3 regions of the Bacillus sp. JJ1533 genome follow, and region 1 is predicted to be linked to each of the others. Evidence: riboswitches for the same ligand, from Rfam matches in the RefSeq annotation. Region 1 holds a riboswitch; each other region holds the start of a gene.
What was found. Region 1 has a riboswitch for cobalamin ahead of V7138_RS10165 (DUF4430 domain-containing protein). Riboswitches for the same ligand answer to the same signal wherever they lie in the genome.

Region 1 (7,934 bases):
ATTCTGATACATTTTCTAAGGTTTGCAAAATCTCATTGTAAAGGGATTCAGCTAATGAAAATCGGTTTTGTCCGTTTTTCATAATGAATCCTTTCACCCAATCAATAACTGCATCATCCTGTTGAATGGGTGTATATTGTTTTTTCTCGTCAATTAAATTAGACAGGACCTGTGTAAGAAGTGAAAGTCTTTGCCAAAGCAAAATAGATTGGTCATTATATTTCCAGCCGTTTAAATGATCAGGGATCGGTTTCTTTTTCTGTTCCTCCATTAAAAGCAAATAACCACTTTCATTAAGAATATATTGATTGCTTAAGGGTGTTATTTCCTTAATCAGGGAATGTGCCAGAAGCATTTTAATTTCTTTATTAAATTGTTCTCTATCTAGGGGTTTCAGAATTCCGAATAGATGTGAAAGAGTAAATAGATTTGCATCCCCAATTGTTTGAGAGGATTTTTTACCATTCAACAAATGATATATACCATAAACTGTTCGTTCTCCGTTCAGTCTATCAATGCATGTTAAAATCAATATCGAGCGATAAGTTATGTTCATCGTCTTCCCCTCTCAATCGAAATACATGGAAAATTGTCGAATGAATGTTACCTTTATTTTATCAAATAATAACGAAAAGTGGGATGTTTTCGTGTAGATTTATGAATATGCTTGTCAGAAAGGAAAAACCCTTATCTGATAAGCAATCTCACATTATATTTTTATTGAAAAGTTTTGTGAACAGCTTTACAATGAGATATGAGGAAGCTGTTTCTCATCTTTTGAGGAAGTAGATGGGGAACTAATATAAATATATGTTTATACATGTAATGATTTCGGGAGGTTAAGTACACATGGCAAAGTATACCATTGTTGACAAAGAAACTTGTATCGCTTGTGGTGCATGTGGTGCAGCTGCACCGGACATCTACGATTACGACGATGACGGAATTGCATTTGTAACACTTGATGATAACCAAGGAATTGTTGAAATTCCAGAGATATTAGAAGAAGATATGATCGATGCATTTGAGGGCTGTCCAACTGATTCCATTAAAGTTGCAGACGAGCCATTTGATGGGGATCCATTAAAATTTGAATAGGTAATTCAATAGGAAAGAGCCCTTAAAAAAGGGTTCTTTTTTAAAAAAACAAAAACAGGCTTGGATAGCCTGTTTTTTACGTTCATCCTAGTGGAACTTCTTTTCGTTTCCCTTTTTCAAATGTCATCAGGGTTTTGTAGCCAACACTTTTTGCTAACTCAATTGCTTGGTCAAAATCGGCACCTACATCCTGTGGGCGATGAGCGTCTGATGATAGGACGATCGGAATATTCTTATCAAAGCACATTTGGAGTAGTCGTGGATCTGGATAAAGCTTTCCGATTGGCTTTCTTAATCCAGCAGTACTAATTTCAACACATGTTTTGGAATTAGCTAATGCAGATGTTGCACGATCAAACTGCTGCAGTAGGAATTCTTCGTCCTCAGGAATATACTTAAATATTTTGACAAGATCAATATGGCCGATAATATCAAATAAGTTAGATTCGGCTAAGGTAATGACTTGGTCGTAATACTTCGTATATGTATCATGTAAATCCCGCTTATCCCACTCTTCACGGAATTCCGCAAGGTCAATTCCAAAATCTCCTACCCAGTGTATTGAACCAATGACATAATCAAAATCATAGGAAGAGATAAATTTTTCCATTTCAGCATGCTTTCCAGGTGTATAATCCATCTCAATCGACATTTTTACATCAATATTATTTTTCCAGGCCAACTTAAATAAATCTACATAATCCTTCATATCGTAATATCTTCTAGCATCAACCCAAGGATTACTGAGAATATCTTTAGTCTGATAAAAATGATAGGCATGCTCAGATATCCCGAAATGATCAATCTTCTTGGATTTCGCCTCGTTGATGAACTTCATCAAATAGTCTAGTTCAAGTGTACCAAGCTCTAAGTGATTGTGATAATCAGTGCGCATAAGAATCCCCCATTGAAGTTTTTTATCATTATACATGAACAAACTTCTGATAGGAATGAAAAAGGCTTAAATTATTTAAGTTTTTTCGACAATTAAGACTTGATTCGGAAAAATTAAATCACCTGTTAACTGATTTAAAGCTTTAATTTCTTCTACAGATAATCCTACCTTATTTGCAATGACAGATAACGATTCTCCCTCTTTCACTGTATAGGTTTCAAGTTTTTTTGAAACCTCAATCCCCTCTTTTGGCATAATCGCGGGAACAAGAATCTGTTCATCTGTCAATACATATAGAGGATCAATGGCATTGTTTCTGGAAGAATTCCATTCCCCATTATGCACTTCAAAATGTAAATGTGGACCTGTTGAATTTCCAGTACTCCCAATATGCCCAATTAATTGGCCTTTTTCAACTTTATCACCAACTTGAACATTCCGTTTACTTAGATGTGCATAGACCGTTTCATAACCATTTGGATGCTCAATAAAAATGACATGGCCATAAGAGCCTCTGAAAGCCGAGCTTTTAACGATTCCTTCTTCAACCGCATATATGTGATCTCCAAGTGGAGCAGCAATGTCTAAGCCTTTATGATTCCCTTGTCTAGTTCCAAAAGTATCAGTAATTGTCCCTATGACTGGCCATGCCCACTCTTTTGTTGCATCTGCTGCATTTTCTTGTGCGTACGTACTGTAAGTATTGAAAAAGAAAAAACTTATACAAATTGCCGTTACGGTAACAATAGCAATTCGTCTACCCTTAAAAAACATTTATATCCTCCTCAAAAAATGAACAATTGTGGTTTAAAATTTAACACCCTATCATTATTTGAAAAGTTTTCTTAAATTATGTAAAAAAATGCATGTATACTTTTAAAATAAACAAAAAAAGAGACAACAGAGTGTCTCTTTATTGTAATGTTAACGGATTTGGTGCTAGCGGGACCGGTGTCGGTTCGCCAAATCGCACATTTCCAATTTGATCGATATTTCCGTAAAATGTAACGGAATCAAAATTAAATTCCTTAGCCGTCAGCATAATTGCATCTACCATTAAGATATAATTATCCGTATTTTCTAAAACTGCATCATTACTGAAGTGAACCTCTAAATTAGTACCATCCTTATTAATTTCTTTTATTTCAGATATGATAGTAGGATGAAGTGCATACTCACTTTCTTCAAACTTTACTTTCATAACATCCAACGCTTCTTCAATTGTTTTAAAATCATTATATGTTTGAGCCAAAAGTTTATAATTGGATTCCTCACTTACATAGTATAAATAAGCTTTTTTTGTATCTTTTTCGATATCAATATTTTTCTCCAATATACCAGTCTGCCCTACATAAATACCCTGTTGGTTATTTTGAAAAAGTTCCACATGCTGATAATCCTCTGACAGATATCGAAACGAATCAACAGTGATGCTAAAATGACTTGTTTCAGCAGTTGCAAAGGACTCTGTATTAACCGAATTACTTACATCAATCCTAACAGCTTTTGAATTATCTTTTGTTACAATTTCTTCAAAATCCGAAAAATACGATTCTGGAATCTCATCAATTCCTAAATCACTGTGTTCACGAAAGAAATTATTGACTATCGGTACATTCTTTTGCCATTGTTCTACAACATTTTCTCCGTTGGATTCTATTACGACAGAAATAATTGAAGGAAACGAAGCACCACCTAAAAGTACCCCATATGTTAAAAGAACTTGATTATCTTCTATACTATTCACTGCATAGCCCTGGATTGATTTTTCCTCAGAAGAAAAAATACCAACATCATCATCTTGTTTTGGCTCTTCAGGTTCTTGCAAAGCACTAATTGATTCATCTTTTGAAGCTGCTTCTTTTTTCTCCGTATCCATCGCAATCTTTGAATTTTCTTGTGCCATTTCAGCAGAGTCGGAGCTTGAACTGTTCATATTATTCATCAAAGAAGGAGCTAAGATGAATAACAGAAGGGCTGCTGCCACAGATGCAATGGTTGGAACAATCCAAACTTTCTTCTTTCGTTTATTCATTTTAAGGGTTATATTTTGATAAATCTCTTGTGGCTTACGGTTATCTTTTATTGTTGGCATTTGCGATAGCAGCTGCTCTAGGTGTTCATCGTTCCACTCGGATTTTTTCATCATCTACACCCTCCTTTACACCAGATTCTTCCATATAAGTCTTTAAGACTTTAAGGGCTCTATGCTGAGTTGTTTTTACCTTGCTTTCTGTCCAACCTAGAGCTTTAGCAGTCTCAGCAATGGAAAGGGATTGGATATATCGTAATATTAGTACTAGACGTTGATCGGTTGTACAGTGGTCCAAGCAGCGGTACATGATCTGAACTTGCTCATTCTGTAATGCTATTTCTTCTGGAAGTGGAGCAATATCTCTTACTTCTTGTCGATTCCAATCAAAGGAATCCATGATTCTTTGTTTCCAGCCTTTCTGTTTCCGAAATGAATCAATTGCAACATGTCGTGCAATTGAAAATAACCATGTTTTTTCACTGCTCTTCCCTTCGAATCTATCATATGATTTTAAAACTCTTATATAAACTTCCTGAACGAGATCTTCAGCCAGTTCACGATTTTTTACCATATAAAATAAGAAGGAAAAGACATCGTGATGATATTTTTCATATAGTTCCTCAAATAAGGAATCCATTTTGCAAATCCTCCCGTTCATTTCATTAGTCGTATGTTTTGTAAAAAAAGTTACACTCCCAATATAGTATGTTTTCATGAAAAAAGGAAGAATATTTTGGTAATATTCTTCCTTACTTTGCGATTATTACATTTTTTAAGAATAATAGTCTTAAGATTGGATAAAGAATGAGAAAAAATAGTCCATTCCCGATTGCATGACTCATATCAAATGGTAGTCCAGCTATATAATAGGCAAGAAATTTTCCCGAAAACAAATATAATGGCATTGAAATGACGAAGCCATAGAGAAAACCACAGAATACCGCATAGCCAGCAAGCAACACAACTGGAATTCGTTCACGATATTTTTGTAACAAACCGCTAATTAAACCAATTATCCCCCATGCAAAGATTTGGCCAATTGTCCATAATCCCATCCCCATTACAAGATTTGATAATACAGAACTAAAAACGGCAACAACCACACCGTAAACTGGTCCTAGAAATAAGCTTGTAATAATAATAATAGCTGTAGTAGGCTGAACATTCGGTATGAAAGTAAAAACAATCCGTCCTACTACGGACAAGGCGATTAGCATGGATAAAAGCGTTAGTTTTTTTACAGATAAGTTCATTATTCCCACTTATGGAGGTCAAATTCAATCTTATCTTCAGGCTCTAATTTATACTCATTTGCCCCGACCATTGCTTCTTCACCATTTACAGAATAGAACCATGATGTTTTTTCTTCTTCACTACCTGCAACTCCATTTATGCTTGCAATAAATGCACCATCAAATTGTGTTTCGACTTCAAAGTTTTCTTGCATGATCTCCATTACGGTAACTTCTTTTCCTGCTTCAATCTCGATTTCTTTTTCTTCAATAACTTCTTCTCCATTGTTTTTAGAGACCACAACAGTTACAATTTCAGCTTTTTCTTCTTTTTTAACAGTTTCAGACGAGTCATTGTTATTGTTGGATGTATCATTTGTAGGTTGGTCATTACTGCATCCAAATAATAATCCCACTGAAAGTAAAGCAACTAATAATTTTTTCATGTCCTAGTTCCCCTTTGTGTTATATCGTATTTATATATAAGTACTTGAAGCACTTGATACCAAAATAAAAAGCTCACCACAACGGGTGAGCTTTGTTAATAAGTTGAGAAAAACAACAAAAAAGCATGTAGCTGTTTTATTGTTAATTCCCACACCCCGAAGAATTAAAAAACGTTCGAATTAGGCAGGTCTACTGACTTAAGCTTCAACCTACTTTGAGTCCTTCCCATATGATGAACAGCAATTGCCATCCATTCATACAGTGGTTCTTCTCATTTCGTCCACTTTTACAGTTGCGGGGGCAGTTCTGGAGTTACACCAGATTCCCTATTAAGTCTTTGAGAATTTTTATAAATCCTCGACACCTATATATCTGATTTTATTCATTTTTATTAACCTTCTTCATATTACAAGAAGAATTATTATTTTACAAGATTAATGTTTCGTATGAAACAAGAATCTTCGCCACATTTTTTCAATTTATTCACTTTTTCGAGGAATTACAAATGTAAAGGTTGTTCCTTCACCAAGCTTACTATGAACTGATATATTTCCATTATGAGCACCGATAATGTTTTTAACAATGGCAAGTCCTAACCCAGTGCCCGATTTTCCTCTCGTTCTTGCCTTGTCCGCCTTATAGAAACGTTCGAATACAAACGGCAGATCTTCTTCAGGAATACCAGACCCAGTATCCCTAACATCGACTTTTATCGATGTTTCTTGACCTGTCACATGAACCTCCACCTTACCATGTTCATCAGTATGTCTTATCGCGTTATCAATTAAATTAGTAAATACCTGTTCAATCCGATCGCGATCTATTTCAATTTCTCCGATATCTTCTTCTTTTTTCGCAGTTAATGTAATTAAATTTTCTTTAGCTAATCCGTGGAATTTTCGAATCACTCGGTCGATAAATAAATCGAAATCAACATTTTCTTTATCCAAAGTTATATGACCAGACTGCATTCTTGCTATATCTAATAATTCATTAACTAGGCGCCCCATACGTAGTGACTCATCATAGATTACTTTCGTGATTTCTTTTCTCTCTTCTTCAGAACTTGCTATATCATCCATTATTGCTTCACTATAGCCCTGTAACATAGCAATCGGCGTTCTTAACTCATGTGATACATTCGCAATAAAGTCTTCGCGAAGCTTATCTAACCGTCTTTCCTCCGTCATATCACGCAGTACCGCAACGGCGCCCCTAATATATGTCTGATTATAGAGTGGGCTCATTAAAATAACCCATGTTCTTCCTTGAAGGCTTATTTCAATAAACTGTTCCTTTTCAAAGGAAACTGCTCGTTGAAATAAATCCTTTACTTCAGGAGGGAGTTCTTCACCAACATCCTGATACATGCCCTGTTGGTAGTACCAGGCCTGAAGAAAACGTTCCGCGGGTGGGTTTGTAACCAAAATTGTTCCATCCCGATTTAACGTGATAACACCATCTGCCATACTGTTTAAAATACTTGCAAGTTGCTCCTTTTCTTGATTAAGAGCATTCATATTATATTTTAATTGCCTTCCCATTTGATTAAGGGCCAGTCCTAAAGCACCAATTTCATCATGGGTAAGAATCGGAACCTTCGTATCGAATTTACCTTTTGCGACTTCGGTTGCAGCTTCTCTCATTTTACGTAAAGGAGCCGTAATTCTAGTTAATAAGAAAAAGGCAAATACAGTCGTTAGAACTATCCCGATACCTGCCGCTAAGATGATAAATTGCGTGGTATGCTGTGTTGTCTGTTGTACAACATCTAATGATTGGTATAGATATACTGCGCCCTTTTGGTCATCCTCAATATGAAGTGGAGCCCCGACAACAAATAACTCTTGGCCTTGGTTATTCACATTTTCATTTTCAGGAAGGATTATTTTTTTACTTTTGTTTTGGTCATTTGAGATAACAAGTTTAAGGTCCGGATCATCTGTTAATAAAGTTACAGGGATATTTGCAAGTGATTTTCGATCGGGTGATACCCAATATGTGCTTTCATCTGCAACAATAATGACCTTTGTTTCATCATTCACAAGTTCCCACGCAATGTTTCGTGCAACATCCTTATCCTCGTGCTGTTCCATAATGACAGCTATATTTGCTGCTAGTTGGGTTAAATTTCTTTCAGCTTCTTGGATATGATAATTTTCAAAATACTCCATGAATAACACGGATAATACAAATAATACAAAGGAAAACAATAAAAGAATGGTTG
Region 2 (7,934 bases), on a different contig from region 1:
TCATCTATACGTTGCGGCCTTAATTCGATTTTTAACGTTGCAGCTAAGGTAGAATGAACATAAAGCATATCTCGAAAATCATCAACAGCCCCACAAAAATGAGGATAACATTGATCTCCAGTGCCAAATACGCCTGTTACAATCTCCTTTTTAGAAATATTCTCAAAGACATGATAAAACTGCATCATTTCAACAGGAATATCCCCATTTCCCCATGTATAGGTTCCAATGATTATCACATCAAATGATTCCAATTCATGAAGAGGAAAGTGTTCAACCTGAAAGATAGAGCAATTGTTTGTGTATTTACCTATATAATCGTTGACGATTTTCACAGCTTCCTCTGTATTTCCTGTAATCGATGTATACACAATTGCAACCTTCATACTTATAACTCATCAAACCCATTGGACTGGGATACTTTGGTATACGTTCGTGATTTTTGTTCGAAGAAGTCAGATTTGGTATCATTCATCATTTCATCACTAAACACCTGAATCCATGGCATTGGGTTCTCCCTTTCTTCATATAAATTTTGAAACCCAAGCTGGCGAAGTCTTTTGTTTGCAAGATATTCTACATATCCTTCAAATTCGTTTAAGTCAATTCCCTCAATATCTTTTAATATATAGTGTGCCCATTCTTTCTCTAGCTGCACTGCCTGCCCGATTGCTTTAAAGACATATTCCTTGTTTTCGTCGGTGTTTAGTTCCGGGTTCTCTGATAATAGAATTCGTACAAATTGAGCGATGAAATACGCATGCTGCATTTCATCCCTTTGAATATAGCTAATCATTGTACTCGTCTTCAGCATTTTTTGCTGTCTTGCAAGATTATAGAAAAAAGCAAAACCTGCATAAAAATAGATTCCTTCAAGGTTAATCGAGTTGATGGCGAGCTTAAACAGATTTTCTGGAGTCGGATGTTCCCTGAATCCCTCGTAAGATTCAAGAATTATCTGATTTCTTCTCCGAACAATTGGATCATCCTTTGCCTGATTAAAACGTTCCTTTTGTTCATACAAAGGTACTAGTGAACTCAATATATAGGAATAGGATTCATTATGAACAGCCTCCTGCTGTGAAATCACTGCAAAAATCGCTTTAAAACTTGAATCCGTTACATAATCCATAACCTGGTTCATTGTAGGTGTTTGCAAACTATCTAACGATGCAAGCTGAGTGTTTATTCGCAAAAATACATCCTTTTCAGTAGAAGTTAACTGATCCCACTGTTTGATATCATCTTGCATATTAATTTCTTGTGCTTTCCAAAAATTCGATAGCAAGGTTTGATACAAAGTATACATTTGTGGATATGCAATATCATTCCAATTCAATAGTCCCGAGGTTTCCCCATTAATAATGCCTGTTGATTTATTCGGAAACTCCGGATTAAATAATTTTATTTTTGTTAATGGCTGATTTTTCGTCATCAATTCTATTCCCCCTTAACTGTGGCATAGTTCACATTCTTCAATTTCTGCTTGGGATGTACTTCTGACATAATAAGTTGTTTTTAATCCCTGACTCCAAGCCTCTAGATGGAGCTGCAAGAGATCCTTTGCTTTAATATCATGTCTAACATACAGATTAAAGCTAATGCCCTGGTCGATATGACGCTGGCGTGCTGCATTTTGCCTAATACTCCACATTTGATTTACTTCATGACGTGCTTTCCTGTAAAATTCATAGGTTTTATGATTGATATCAGGTGCGGTCACTTTAAACTTAAAATTCTTTTTCTCTTCCGCATACTCAGCTGCATAAATTGGATCAATCCCATCGGTAGACCCACCAATTTTCGCTGTCGATGAATTAGGAGCAACCGCCATGAGCCAACCATTTCTTAACCCATTTTGAGAAACCTTTTCTTTAAGCTTGTTCCAACGTGCAGAAGCATATTTTCTTCTTGTAAAATAAACTCCCGTTTCCCACTCAGACCCTTTAAATTTGGAATAAGCGCCTTTTTCCTTTGCAAGCTCCATCGAGGTTTTAATCGCATAATAGGCAATATCTTCGTAGAGCTTATCCGCAAATTGAACAGCCTTTTCTGATTCCCAGTAAATCCCCTCTAGTGCCAAAAGATGATGCCAGCCAAATGTTCCTAATCCAACCGCACGAAACTTTTTATTGGTGATATCTGCTTGTTTAACCGAAATAGTATTTAAATCGACGACATTATCAAGCATTCTTACCTGGATACCAACTAAGCGTTCAAGTACATCTTCCTGAAAAGCCCTTGGCAGATTAATAGAAGAAAGGTTACAAACCACAAAATCACCTGGTTTTCGAATGATTACAATATTTCCTTCTTTATCTGCATACTCCTTCGTAATGCCTGTTGCTGACATATTTTGAGCAATTTCCGTACATAAATTACTGCAAAAAATCGCAGTTCGTCCCTTACCTAAAAGATGTTTATTCGGGTTTTGCCGGTTTACCTCATCACGGTAAAACATATACGGTGTCCCTGTTTCTAATTGCGCAACCATGATGCGTGCCATTACATCCATTGCCCGATAGGACTTACGCGGTAAAAGTGGATGATTGACAGCTTCCATATATTTTAAAGTGAAATATTTTTCATCCGTTTCATCGTAGAAATCTTCGAGCCCTAATGGATTTCCGTCTTCATCCTTCCATCCCATGATTTGCTTTACTTCATGTGGACAAAAGGTATGCCACTCTCCAATACTCCTCCCGTTTTCATCCACTTCTTGTAGCTTTCTCATAAACAAATCTGGAACGGATACCCCTGTAAAAATATCATGAGCCTTTCTTCGTTCGTCTCCGTTATTTGTCTTTAAATCAAGGAAACCATTCATGATATCTTTATGGAATAAATCAAGATAGATCGCTATTGCTCCTTGACGTTGGCCTAATTGGTCGACACTGACGGCTGTATCATTGATAAGGCGAATCCATGGAACAACACCAGAAGAGTTGCCCTTGAATTTTTTTATGTCGGAGCCGAGCGCCCGAACCTTCCCATAATAAACGCCTATTCCTCCTCCATCTTTTGATAATCTAGCAATATCCCAGTTATTTAAATAAATACCATCAAGTGAGTCTTCAACCGTATCAATAAAACAAGAGGAGAGCTGACCAAAGCTTTTACCTGCATTTGATAATGTAGGAGTGGCTACAGTCATATACAAATTACTTAATGCCCAGTATGCTTCTTTAACATATTCAAGCCGAGCTTCCCTCTTTTCATGTTGCATTAAGGTCATAGCGATTATCATGAACCGCTCTTGTGGTAGTTCATATATATTTCGTTCATAATCTCTTGCAAGATATCGGTCCGCTAGTAAAAATAAGCCGATGTATGTAAATAGAAGATCTTTAGTAGGGTCAATATGCTTGCCGAGTTCTGTAATCTCGTCCTTGGTATAAGAGTCTAGTAGATCATTAGAATAAATTCCTTTGTTCGTTAGTTCCTCGATTAACTCATGAAAACTGCCGTATTTTTGGGCACATTTATAATTGCGACTTATTCCTGCTTTCTCATAGAGCTCATTTAAATATAGTTGTGCCGCTAAATAGGTCCAGTTGGGCTGATCCATAGCAATTTTGTTTAAGGAATAAAAAAGAGCATGTTGGTTTGCTTCAAATGTTGAAAATTTCATTCCTTGCAGTTTGTTTCTTATTTCAGTTGTTTCGAGTTGATAGGTTCTTTCAGCATAATCCAGCGAGTGTATAACTGAATCCAATTCCCTTTGTATTGTGCTATTCAAAGTAATTCTCTCCCTAACTTTTTTTTGTAAAACACAAAAAATCCGCTCAATTGAATTGAGCGGATGAAACGATAACACCAAGAGAGCAAGAATAAAGAGCCCACCTGTCGCCATCGTTTCATCTTCCCAATCCCCGAAGAAGGTGAAACATCTTTAGAAAAAAGACAGGTCTCCTGACTTATGCTTCATTCTACTTTGAACCCTTCCCATATAAGTACCCACTTGGAGTTAGCTTATACAGTGGCATGTTCATTTCGTCAGCATTTACAGTTGCGGGGGCAGTTCTGGTTTTCCACCAGATTCCCTATTAAGCCTATTGGCATCTTTTTCTCAAGGCAAAACACAATATGTAGTTTTTAAAATTGAAATTCTCTCAATATATGCTATTGAATTTAATAATAAGTGACTACTCTACTTTTGGCAAGACAAATTTTGACAAAATTATTTCTCAAGAAATAATACCATATGCTCTTCATCACGATATTGGCCGTTATATTTCATTGCTTTTTTCTCGACTGCATATATTTTAAATCCTAGGTTTTTATATAATTCCTTAGCCGGTGTGTTTTCAGAATCTACCGTTAAATAAAGTTGTTCGATTTCAGGAATATTTCGGGCTATCTTAATTGCTTCTTTTAGCAATGCCTTGGCCGTACCCTTCCCTCTATTATTACCATCAACATACATTGCCACTATGTTAGCCCTATGTCTTATTTTTTGACGTGTTTCCCGAACTAAAGTGACCATACCAACTAAATGTTCTTCTTCAAATGCACCAAACGTTAAGATTTCTTCAGATTGAAAGCTTTTCTTATATTCTCCTATTGGATTTTCCTTCTTTATTGCCTCATCATACGTAACTAAAAATGCATCAGGATCCGTAGTTAATGCTTTTAATCGTAGCTTCCAATAGCACTCAGCATCCTCTGGTATAAGCTTTCTGATATTCACATTACCCCTCCTAAAGAACATTTGTTCTTGCGTTTTTTATTTGATTTAATTATAATGGGATTTAAGGAAAAAATATACAACAGAGTATGAATTCTTCTGGTAATAGAAAACATAGTGTAGGATAGTTGGCAAATCTATCAAAAGGAGTGTTTTGCAAATGAAAGGTCAAGTAACTCCGTACTTAATGTTTAACGGTAATGCAAAGGAAGCTTTGGACTATTACAAAGAAATATTTAATGGTGAAATTTTAGATGTTCAAACATATGCTAAAGCAGGTTATGAGAATCAGGATTGGGCGAACGACAGACTGATCCACGGTAAATTCAAAAAGAATGATTTCTTGTTAATGGTATCAGATGACTCTCCAGACCAAACGGTTAACGTTGGAAACAACATCTCCCTCGTAATTGAATTTGAAAGTGAAGAAGAGATTACTAAAACTTTTAATGATTTAAAAGAAAAAGGAACTGTATTCATGGAATTACAGGATACTTTCTGGGGAGCTAAATATGCAAAAGTACAGGACCAATTCGGGATTATTTGGGACCTAAACTTTGAAAAACAGTAAAATGTGAAAATCCCCCTGATTTTATGGGGGATTTGAGTTTATTTTTTCCATTCGTGCTTTAGCAGACCATAAAAATACATATCAAAACGCTTTCCATCTCGTTCTAAAAATTCCCTCGAAGTTCCTTCCCTGACAAAGCCTAGCTTTTCATATAAAGCGATTGCTCTTTCATTGTACTGAAACACGGTTAATTGGATTCTATGGAGATTTAACTCCTGAAAGGCAAAATCTAAAACAAGTACCATCGCTTCATATCCAAGTCCCCTATTTCGGTTACCATCCCCACCAATTGCAATTGCAAGCCATGCATTTCGATGTGGCCATATAATACTGTCAATGTCCACAAAGCCAACTAATTTTTCAGTGGCTAGCTCTTTAATTCCGAAAACAAATGCTTTTTCATTTTTCTGCTCAATCCACTCTTTGAAGTCTGAAGGATGTTTGGGGAAAGATGGCAACGTATCTAAATTTCTAAGAAACTCCTGATCTTCATACCAACTTACAATTGTCTGAACATCCTCAGCCTTAAATCTTACAAGTTCAACCTTTTTTCCTTTTAATAAATTATACGTAATCATTTGAATGACTCCTTAATTATCGACTAATATAATAATTCAACATTACGTATCCATTTCCTTTTTTAAGATATACACGCTGTTTTTCTCCACAATAAAGACCATAGAAACAAGTTCTATGGCCTTTTATTTTAATTGAGCTTTTGAAATCCTTTTCCTTCGGATTTGATTGTGAAATCATAAGCGCCACTGCGATTGTTTTTCTGCACTTTAATTTCAATTTCACCATCTGGCAATTTAGATGCTGAAACGTTAAATTCACTGACGCTATTTGAAACGATTAATTCAGCATTCGCTTCTTTAAGCTTCGCAATAGCCTCGGAACGTAATGACACAAAAATTGCATTTTTCTTAGCAGGAACTTCAACTCTAACAGTTGCTTCATCTGTTAAATCACTCAAATCATTGGCAGTTACCACATATTTGTTTCCTCTCTCAACTTCTGGAGAAACAACAACAAGTTGAGGTTCTTCCGGTTCTTCGCCTGGAGTTGTATAAATATCAACGATTCTGCCTTCAATTTCAGTCGGAATTCCTTCACTACCAATGAACTTTAAATGGTCACGGAAGTTTTCCCAATCGGAAAGTCCAAGATCAGTTACACGACCTTCTTCATAAGCTTTTGCAAACACATCATAGCCGTCGCCACCTTTAGCTGTGAATGCGTTCGTCGCAACGATGTACGTAGTATTATCATCAATTGCAACAAGTTTTCCATTGGAATCTTCGATGTAAACTTCAACTACACGTTCCCCTGCTGGCTTAGAAGAATCAAATTCTACCTTACCTCCCGCTACATGTAAAAAGCCACCATTTTCTCCAGGATATCTACTTACCGAAATTTCAAATGCTTCCTTAAGCTCAGCACCTGTTACTTCCATCGTAGCTAATGTGTTAGCAAATGGAAGAACGGTGATGACTTCACCAACAGTGATAGGACCTTCATTAATAGCAGCACGGATACCACCACCGTTTTGCAATGCCATTACAACATTTTCACCAGTGAATTCTTTTGCTTTTTTAAGCATACCATCTGTAATCAAGTTTCCAAGAATTGTTTCATTTTTACGTACGCTTGGTTTTGAATTATCCCCATTTGTACGAGGATTTTCTAATTCAATTGGAGTAGATACACCAATTTCTTCTTGAGCTACCTCTTCAACATGTGCTTTGAATGGTGCTAATACTTCTGCTGCTTCAGGATCAGCCACTTGACTGCCGATTGCAACTAAGCCACCATCATGTCCTATTACTACACCATTTTCATCGAATTCAACATTTAAAACACCAAGGTTACTATTGGCATTCCCTGTTTGAACGATTACTGTTGGTGTCTCGTCTTTTGCAACAACTACAGGTTCAGATAAGGTTGTATGGCTGTGGCCACCTACGATTATGTCTATGCCTTCCACTTCTTCAGCAAGAATTAAATCATTATCAATTGCTGCATTATCGTCATATCCGATGTGAGTTAATGCAATAATTTTATTAACACCTTGTGCTTCAAAGTCTTGTACTGCTTTCTCTGCTTCTGCAATGTAGTTTTCAAATACAATGGAGCCTGGGCTAGATATGTCGGCTGTTTCTTCTGTCGTTAAGCCAAAGATACCAACTTTCTCTCCATTTACTTCTTTGATAATTCCATTGTAAATTTGACCATCATTAAAGTCAGCTTCAATAGAATCATTGAATATTCCATTGAACTTATCATCTTTCGAGAAGTCCACATTGGCACTAACAAATGGGAATGTTGCACCTTGAATAAATTCGGCTAATTTTTGATGTCCTTCAGCCGATGAACCTAAATCAAATTCATGGTTACCAAAGGTCATTGCATCAAAGCCCAATAAGTTCATCATCGCTAAATCTGCTGCACCTTGAAATTCATTGAAATATAAGGTCCCTGTAAATGCATCACCTGCATGTAATAGAAGTGCTTCAGGGTTTTGTGCTCTCACTTCCTTCACTGCTGTGACAGTCTTAGGCATGTTGTCTAAGGCAGCATGCGTATCATTTGTATGCATAACAGTTAAATCAAAATTGTCTTTTAAATCTACTTGAACCATTACCGGGTCATGATCACTTGCACGTCCGGCCATAT
Region 3 (7,934 bases), on a different contig from region 1:
GGAACCTCTGGCACTACAGGAAAACCGACTGTCTTTTCTTTTGGTAAAGATGATTGGGATCGGATAGCTTACCAGCATGCACGTATCATGTGGAGCTTTGGTGTACGTCCTAGTGATTTAGTATTTATCGGATCACCACTTAGTTTATATATTGGAAGCTGGGGCGCTCTTATTGGCGCAGAACGTCTTGGGGCACAGACATTTCCGTTTGGGGCTGGGCAAGCAGGCCAAACAGAGAAAGCCGTTTCATGGTTAAAAGAAGTAAAGCCTACAGTGTTTTATGGCACGCCATCCTATGCTTTGTATCTAGCTGAAAAAGCAAAGAGCCTAGGAATTGACCCAAAAGAGTTCGGATTTAGAATCTTATTCTTCTCTGGAGAACCAGGTGCAGGAGTACCATCAACGAAGAGGAAAATTGAAGAGGTATTCGGTGGGATTTGCATAGACTCGGGTACAATGGCGGAAGTAACTCCTTGGATGAGTAATTCAGAATGTGAGCATCGTCAGGGAGTGCATTTATGGCAAGACGTTGTTTATACAGAAGTAGTGGATAAGGATACTAAAAAACGTGTCCCGTTTGGTGGTGAGGGAGTACCTGTTTATACCCCTCTAGAGAGGACATCCCAACCAGTAATCCGCTACTGGTCAGGTGATCTAACTACTTGGACTGATGAGCCTTGTTCATGTGGTCGTGTCTATCCACGTTTACCAAAAGGAATATATGGACGTATTGATGATATGGTAACAGTCCGAGGAGTAAATGTTTACGCTAGTTTAGTTGAAAATGTGATTAGAAGGATTGAAGGAATCGGTGATGAATTTGTCATGATTGTAACTCGTGACAATATTATGGATGAAGTAACGGTACAGTGTGAAACAATTGGAACACTTAGTGACCAGGAATTGGAAGGAAGGATCTCCAGGGAACTAAAAAAAGAGACAGGTGTGACGATTAACATTGAATTACTCCCTCTTGGAACGCTCGAAAGAACACAGTTTAAAGCAAAACGCGTAATCGATAAACGACAATTTAAAGAATAAAAAAATTATAAGGATACAGCGCTGTACATTCAAATTCTCTAAGCTTCTAAACAAGTTGGGAGTGTTAATTAATGAAATTAGATGGAAAAGTAGCACTTATTACCGGTGGTGCCAATGGAATAGGGAAAATAACTGCTAAGAAGTTTTTAGAAGAAGGTGCAAAGGTAATAATTAGCGATGTTAATGAACAAGCAGGTAACAAAACAATAGATGAACTAACTAAATACGGAGAGGTTAGCTTCTGCCGAGCGGATGTTTCAAACTCAGAAGAAGTGAACTCGATGGTTCAAGAAGTAGTAAATACTTATAAGAAAATAGATATACTCATCAATAATGCAGGAATCACTATAGACGGATTTCTCACAAAAATGGAAACAGAAGATTGGGAGAAAGTAATTGGCGTTAATTTGACTGGAGTGTTCCAATGCACAAAAGCTGTAGCTCCGTATATGATGGAACAGAATTCAGGTGTAATCCTTAACGCTTCTTCTGTGGTAGGAATATACGGTAATGTGGGACAAACCAATTATGCTGCTACAAAATCAGGTGTTATTGGGATGACCAAGAGTTGGTCAAAGGAATTTGGGCCAAAAGGAATCAGAGTTAATGCGGTGGCACCAGGTTTTATTGTAACAGATATGACCTCCAAAATGCCACAAAAGATACTGGATATGATGAAGGATAAGACACCTTTACGAAAACTTGGTAAACCAGAAGATATAGCTTCAGCATACCTATTTTTAGCTTCTGATGAAGCCAGTTTTATAAACGGTACAATACTTAGTGTTGATGGTGGTCTAGTAATGTAGGCTTTAAAATTAAGTTAACTTACTATTTTTTATAAAATATTTACAAAAACATAGGATGCTAAGTGTGAAGACTAGATGATATGAGTCTTTCATAAAATATATAAATAAGGTGTAAAGAAACTTAAAAAGGAACCTGGTGTGAATCCAGGACTGCCCTCGCAACTGTAAGTGCTGATGAAATGAGAAAACCACTGTGTAAAAATGCTGTAAGGCATTTACACGGGAAGGCTCAAAGTAGGTTGAAGCACAAGTCAGGAGACTTGCCTTGTTTATGTTTCACACTCTACGGGGGTGGAGTAGATGAACGGTACATAAAAATTTGTAGTATTATAATTTTTAATAAATTGTGCTGTTTCTAAGGTCCACCTTTAATGAAGAGTATTTTATCAGTGCGCTCAATAATTAAAGGTAAGGGGATTCTTATGATTTTAAAAGAAAAGGACACTTTGTTTAAAGCTAAGAATGACATCGATTTTATGGATGATTTATTAAGAAGTGCGGAAGCTGAAAAATTCATTAAGTATGTTATTAAATCATATACCAAAAACCCAGCCGTTTTTATGCTGCAGAACAAAGTGGAATGGGAAGATTTATACCAAGCTTGTTTAATAGGATTATTCAATGGTCTAAAAAAATTAGATTTAGACCGTGATCCAAGTGAATGGGTTAGATATTTATATTTAAGTATACAAGGAGAAATTAGAAACTTTTCGCGTTCTAACCAATCAAATTCAATTGTTATAAGTCAAAAAATTAGAATGCTGTATCCTAAATATATGACTTTTTATCACTTCTTTCGAGAAAAGTTTGGAAAAGACCCAACTATAAGTGATGCAATGAAGGAATTTCAAATCTCCCGTAATGAAGCTTTTGAATTAGTTTATGGGATGCAAGAATTAGTAAGTGTTTTCCAAGAAACAGGGGAAATAAACCAGGCGTTTATTAAAGGTCCTTTTGAAGATGTTGAGAAAAAGGTGATTAACAGTTTACTAATTAAACATTATATGCCTTGTTTAAATAATAATGAAAAAAGAGTTTTGCATCTATACTATTTTCTTGGTTTTAATAAAACTGAGATTGCCAAGATGATTGGATGTGGAAATTCTATGGTCCAGAGACACATGGTGAATGCTTTTAAGAAGATAAGGAAAATGGAAGTTAGTTAAAAGACTAGAATCACAAATGGTACGATTATTAAAATGTCTTAAAAAAGTTCGAAATTTTTGACAATAATATTGCGCTATACTATTATAATGTTAACAGTAATTAGAATACACAGACAAATAGGTTTCTTAAATAGTTTAGTAGAAATTATTTAAGATTAAAAGGGAAGTTGGTGTGAATCCAACACGGTCCCGCCACTGTGATCGATGAGGATGGTTAAATGTCCCACTGTGCAATTCTGCATAGTAAGGCTTGACCAATCGCTTAAATCGTAAGTCAGGAACCTGCCTATTTGGAGTTTAAACTTCCTCGAGGAATGGGATTGTTTAAAGTACATCAATGTTCGTAGTTCGCAGGAAAACATTATGCTTAATTTTCTGCAAGCTCATATATATGTACCTTATACGCGCCTTTCCATAGGAAGGGCGTTTTTTAATTGCTGAAAAAATCGTAGGAGGAAAAGAAAATGAAAGGCATTATTCTTAAAAGGTGGGTCTTAATCAGTATTATTTTTTTGTTAAGTATGACAATTTTAGCGGGATGTGGTGCTCAAAGCCAGAAGACGACTGGACAAGCTGAGCCTGAAGTATCTGGAGCAGAACAATCAAATGATAATCAAGATGAAAAAGAAGAGAAAAATGAAGCACGATTCCCTGTAACATTTACAGATGATGTCGATCGGGAAGTTACAATTGAAACCGAACCAGAATCAATTGTATCTATTCAAACAAGTACAACAGAGATTTTATTTGCACTTGGATTAGGCGAAAAAATTATTGGTGTATCTGACTATGATAACTATCCAGAGGAAGTTTTAGATATTCAAAAAGTTGGCGCACAAGATATGAATGTTGAACTTATCTTAACGCTTTTACCTGATGTCGTATTTGCGACTGACTATCACTACAAGAATCATCCAGACATACTAGAACAGTTTGAGGAAGCTGGTATCAAAGTTGTTATTACTGGAAGTGCTGATTCTTTTGATGGGGCTTATAGCATAATGGAAATGATTGCTACTGCGACAGGAACACAAGGAGTAGCAGAAGAAATTATTACGGATATGAAGGAACGCCTAGAAGCTATTAAAGAAAAAGCTCAAGAAGAAATTACAGATAAGAAAAGAGTTTGGGTGGAAGTATCCCCTGCCCCAGATATTTTTACAACAGGAACAAATACATTTATGCATGAAATGCTAGAGTCCATCCAGGCAATTAATGTTGCGGAAGACCAAGAAGGATGGGTGAAATTTACAGAAGAGGAAGCTGTTAACTTGAACCCAGAGGTTATTATTACGACATACGGTTATTACGTAGAGGAACCTGAAAATGAAGTGTATTCTCGTAGTGGATGGCAAGAGGTTCCAGCCGTTAAAAATGAACAAGTATTTGATGTGAATAGCGATACCGTTACAAGACCTGGCCCTCGTTTAATCGAAGGGGTGGAAGAACTTGCTGAACTCATTTATCCAGAAGTATTTGGCGAATAAAGTAATTTGGTTGTATCTATTTGCGGGAGGGCTTGTACTAGGTGCTGCCCTCCTAGGTTTATTGGAGAGTAGTGTGTCTATTCCAATTCCCATGGTTTTACATATTGTATTTGAAAATTTTCTTGGAATAGGGTGGCTTAGTGATGTTCCTAAGAATATAGAGATGATTATCTGGAATATTCGTCTTCCAAGAGTTTTGCTTGCGCTTTGTGTTGGGGCATCCTTAGCGCTAGCTGGTGCTGCTTTCCAAGGGCTTTTGAGAAACCCGTTAGCAGATCCTTATACGATAGGTGTTTCATCAGGCTCTGCTTTAGGGGCAGTGCTCGTCCTATTTTTTCAAGTGTCGATTGTTGGATTAGGAAGTTTTACACTTCCTATTGTTGCAATTGTAAGTGGGCTCGTGACATTATTAGCTGTTTTTGGTTTAGTTCGACTCAGCAACAGAAGTTTAGCCATTGAAACGATTATTTTGGCAGGAATCATTATCAGTGCTTTTATTGGAGCGCTAACGTCATTAATTATTTCGTTAGGTGACCAAGATGCCATGACACAAATTATTTACTGGTTATATGGTAGTGTGGCAATGAGAGGGTGGAGTCATGTTCAGCTAATCATCCCATTTATGATTGTCGGTTCGTTAATTATTTTTATTCATTATCGTGAACTAAATGCGCTAGCTTTAGGAGAGGAAGCTGCTGATCATATAGGGGTAAATGTAAAAAGAGGCAAAATATTCATCTTAATTGGTGCTTCCTTATTAACTGGTGCGGCTGTAGCTGTTTCAGGAACCATTGGATTTGTCGGACTGGTAATCCCTCATCTTGTCCGTTTAGTAACAGGTCCCAATCATAGACATCTCCTACCATTATCCATGCTAGTAGGGGGAGCATTTCTCATTTTAGCAGATCTTTTTTCCAGAACGATTATTGCTCCAAGTGAGCTTCCGATTGGTGTCATCACCGGTTTAATTGGGGCACCTATTTTTGCGATATTACTCGTTAAGGAAAGAATTCGTGGGAGGGGGTAGGATTATGTTAAAAATGGTAGATATTGTTGGAGGATATAATGATTCCCCGATTATCAAAGGGCTTGATTTGAAGGTGAGAAAAGGCGAGTTCTTTGCATTACTCGGACCAAACGGAAGCGGTAAAACAACGCTATTTAAAATGATTACTGGCCAACTGCCAATCCAAGAAGGGGAAATTCTACTTTCAGGAAAGAAAATCTCCTCCTATTCGAAACTTGAAAAAGCAAAAAAAATATCTGTTCTAACCCAAGAAGTCCAGATCACCTTTGACTATACGGTGGAAGAAATTATTAGTCTAGGGCGTTACCCTCACCAAAAAGGAGTACTGAAGCAACTATCCAAAGCAGATCGGGAAATTATGTTGGATGTCATGGAGAAAACAAAAATAAGCCATTATCGACATACCCCCTTTCGTATGATTAGTGGAGGTGAAAAACAACGGGTTTTATTGGCAAAAGCCTTGGCACAGGAGCCGGAAATTCTGCTTTTAGATGAGCCAACCAATCATTTGGATATTAAGCATACATTTGCGATGCTTGATTTACTAAAGGAACAACAAAAGGAAACAGGGCTAACGATTTTAGCTATCTTACATGATTTAAATGTTGCTTCCCTTTATGCAAATCGGATAGGTTTACTTGAAAAAGGTAAATTGTTAGAGGTGGGAGGGGTCGATGTATTACGGAAAGAAGACCAGTTAAAAAAGGTGTATGAGGTGGAAGTAAAGACACAATCACATCCAGTTGTCTCGAAACCCCAAATTCTTATGACACCACAACTTGTGATTACAAAACACCCTATCGACTTTAACAATTCCTATAAAATCGTGAAAAATAGTACGTATATTCATGTTCAATTTGAACATGCGTTACGAACGATTTCGAATGGAGTAATTGGAGAAGGAATTCAATGGTTAAATCAATTTTGTAATTTCCATGTTGATAAACATTACAATAGCTCTGACCCAAAAAAAGATTTGAAAGAATGGATGGAAACGTACGACATTCCTCATGAGCAGGCAGTAGGCATGATGACGGCGGTCAACCTGGAAGATATGGTGATGGAAACGAAAGTAATTGAAGGGATTCCCATGATGGTCATTGTAACTGCTGGGGTTGGAAACGCCATCGATATCACTAATGAGTTTTCTGCAAATCCTAGTAGCCAGATAGGTACAATCAATACGATGGTGTTTATTGATGCCCATTTTACGGACGGGGCACTTGTTAATGGTTATATGTCAGCAACAGAGGCAAAGGTAAAGGCTTTACAAGACCTTCATGTACGAGACCCTGAATCGAATACAATCGCAACGGGTACATCAACGGACGCCTTACTTCTTGGCCTGACACAGCAAGGAGAGGTAACTCCATATGCTGGCTCAGGAACAGTAGTTGGAAAAGGGATTGGTCAGATGGTATATCATGCAACAACAAAAGCGGTTAAGAAATATTTCAAGCGGATACAAAGTTAGCGGGTTCTCTACCGATATTGGCAATTGAAAGTTTTTCAAGGAAGAGGTGGTTATTTTGTCAGAAAGAAGAATGGTCATTGCGGGTACTAGTAGTGGAGTCGGGAAAACAACCTTAACGATTGGGATTATGGCTGCATTAAAAAAACGTGGACTTATTGTTCAAGGCTTTAAATGTGGACCTGATTATATTGATCCTTCCTATCATACAGCTGTTACCAAACGAGTATCTCGTAACCTGGATAGTTGGATGGTTTCGGAAGATAGTCTACTAGATATTTTTACACATGGAGCAAAAGGAAGCGACATTTCAATTATAGAAGGGGTGATGGGTTTCTTTGATGGAAAAAACCCAGAAACAAATGTTGGATCTACTGCGGAAATCAGTATATTAACGAAAAGCCCCGTTTTACTTGTTGTAGATTGCTCAAGTATGGCCCGTAGTGCTGCAGCAATCGTTAAGGGATTCCAAGCATTTGCAGAAGGCCCGAATATCGTAGGAGTTATCGCAAATCGAGTTGGAAGTGAAGGTCATTTTCAATTAGTGAAGACAGCTATTGAACAAGAATGCGAGATTCCTGTCATCGGCTATTTAAAACGTGAATTAGATGTGGAAATTCCAGAAAGGCATTTAGGACTCATTCCATCAATTGAAAGAGGAGATTTAGATTCATTTTTTGACAGATTAGGAGACTTGGTTCTAGAAACGATTAATATTGATAAACTACTGGAATTGTCGGTTGCAGAATCGTTACCAGCTTTAAGCGGTCCCTCGCTCTTTGACCAAAAGCAAGAAAAATCGATTAGAATCGCTGTGGCTAAAGATGAAGCATTTAATTTTTACTACCCAGAAAACTTAGAAATGTTGGAAGCGAATGGTGCGGAAATTGCTTATTTTTCTCCATTAGCTAATGATGCCCTACCAAATAATGT

Region 2: linked by a shared signal. The riboswitch ahead of V7138_RS17550 (ribonucleoside-diphosphate reductase subunit alpha) and the one ahead of V7138_RS10165 (DUF4430 domain-containing protein) in region 1 are both predicted to bind cobalamin.
Region 3: linked by a shared signal. The riboswitch ahead of V7138_RS20495 (sigma-70 family RNA polymerase sigma factor) and the one ahead of V7138_RS10165 (DUF4430 domain-containing protein) in region 1 are both predicted to bind cobalamin.

The regions. Positions count from the first base shown of each region.
Region 1 covers NZ_JBALOV010000020.1:74,686-82,619, forward strand. Annotated here, with positions in the region: gene V7138_RS10130 (helix-turn-helix domain-containing protein) at 1-556, opposite strand, end outside; gene V7138_RS10135 (ferredoxin) at 850-1,098, shown strand; gene V7138_RS10140 (histidinol-phosphatase) at 1,181-1,993, opposite strand; gene V7138_RS10145 (peptidoglycan DD-metalloendopeptidase family protein) at 2,069-2,767, opposite strand; gene V7138_RS10150 (hypothetical protein) at 2,907-4,142, opposite strand; gene sigX (RNA polymerase sigma factor SigX) at 4,114-4,665, opposite strand; gene V7138_RS10160 (ECF transporter S component) at 4,778-5,281, opposite strand; gene V7138_RS10165 (DUF4430 domain-containing protein) at 5,281-5,706, opposite strand; cobalamin riboswitch at 5,873-6,090, opposite strand; gene V7138_RS10170 (ATP-binding protein) at 6,187-7,934, opposite strand, start outside.
Region 2 covers NZ_JBALOV010000034.1:147-8,080, forward strand. Annotated here, with positions in the region: gene V7138_RS17540 (flavodoxin domain-containing protein) at 1-386, opposite strand, end outside; gene V7138_RS17545 (ribonucleotide-diphosphate reductase subunit beta) at 389-1,435, opposite strand; gene V7138_RS17550 (ribonucleoside-diphosphate reductase subunit alpha) at 1,451-3,853, opposite strand; cobalamin riboswitch at 3,886-4,081, opposite strand; gene V7138_RS17555 (GNAT family N-acetyltransferase) at 4,181-4,690, opposite strand; gene V7138_RS17560 (VOC family protein) at 4,848-5,258, shown strand; gene V7138_RS17565 (GNAT family N-acetyltransferase) at 5,297-5,836, opposite strand; gene V7138_RS17570 (5'-nucleotidase C-terminal domain-containing protein) at 5,965-7,934, opposite strand, start outside.
Region 3 covers NZ_JBALOV010000038.1:66,973-74,906, reverse strand. Annotated here, with positions in the region: gene V7138_RS20505 (phenylacetate--CoA ligase family protein) at 1-1,041, shown strand, start outside; gene fabG (3-oxoacyl-ACP reductase FabG) at 1,113-1,850, shown strand; cobalamin riboswitch at 1,941-2,132, shown strand; gene V7138_RS20495 (sigma-70 family RNA polymerase sigma factor) at 2,273-3,016, shown strand; cobalamin riboswitch at 3,119-3,320, shown strand; gene V7138_RS20490 (ABC transporter substrate-binding protein) at 3,481-4,503, shown strand; gene V7138_RS20485 (FecCD family ABC transporter permease) at 4,466-5,530, shown strand; gene V7138_RS20480 (adenosylcobinamide amidohydrolase) at 5,535-7,004, shown strand; gene V7138_RS20475 (cobyrinate a,c-diamide synthase) at 7,060-7,934, shown strand, end outside.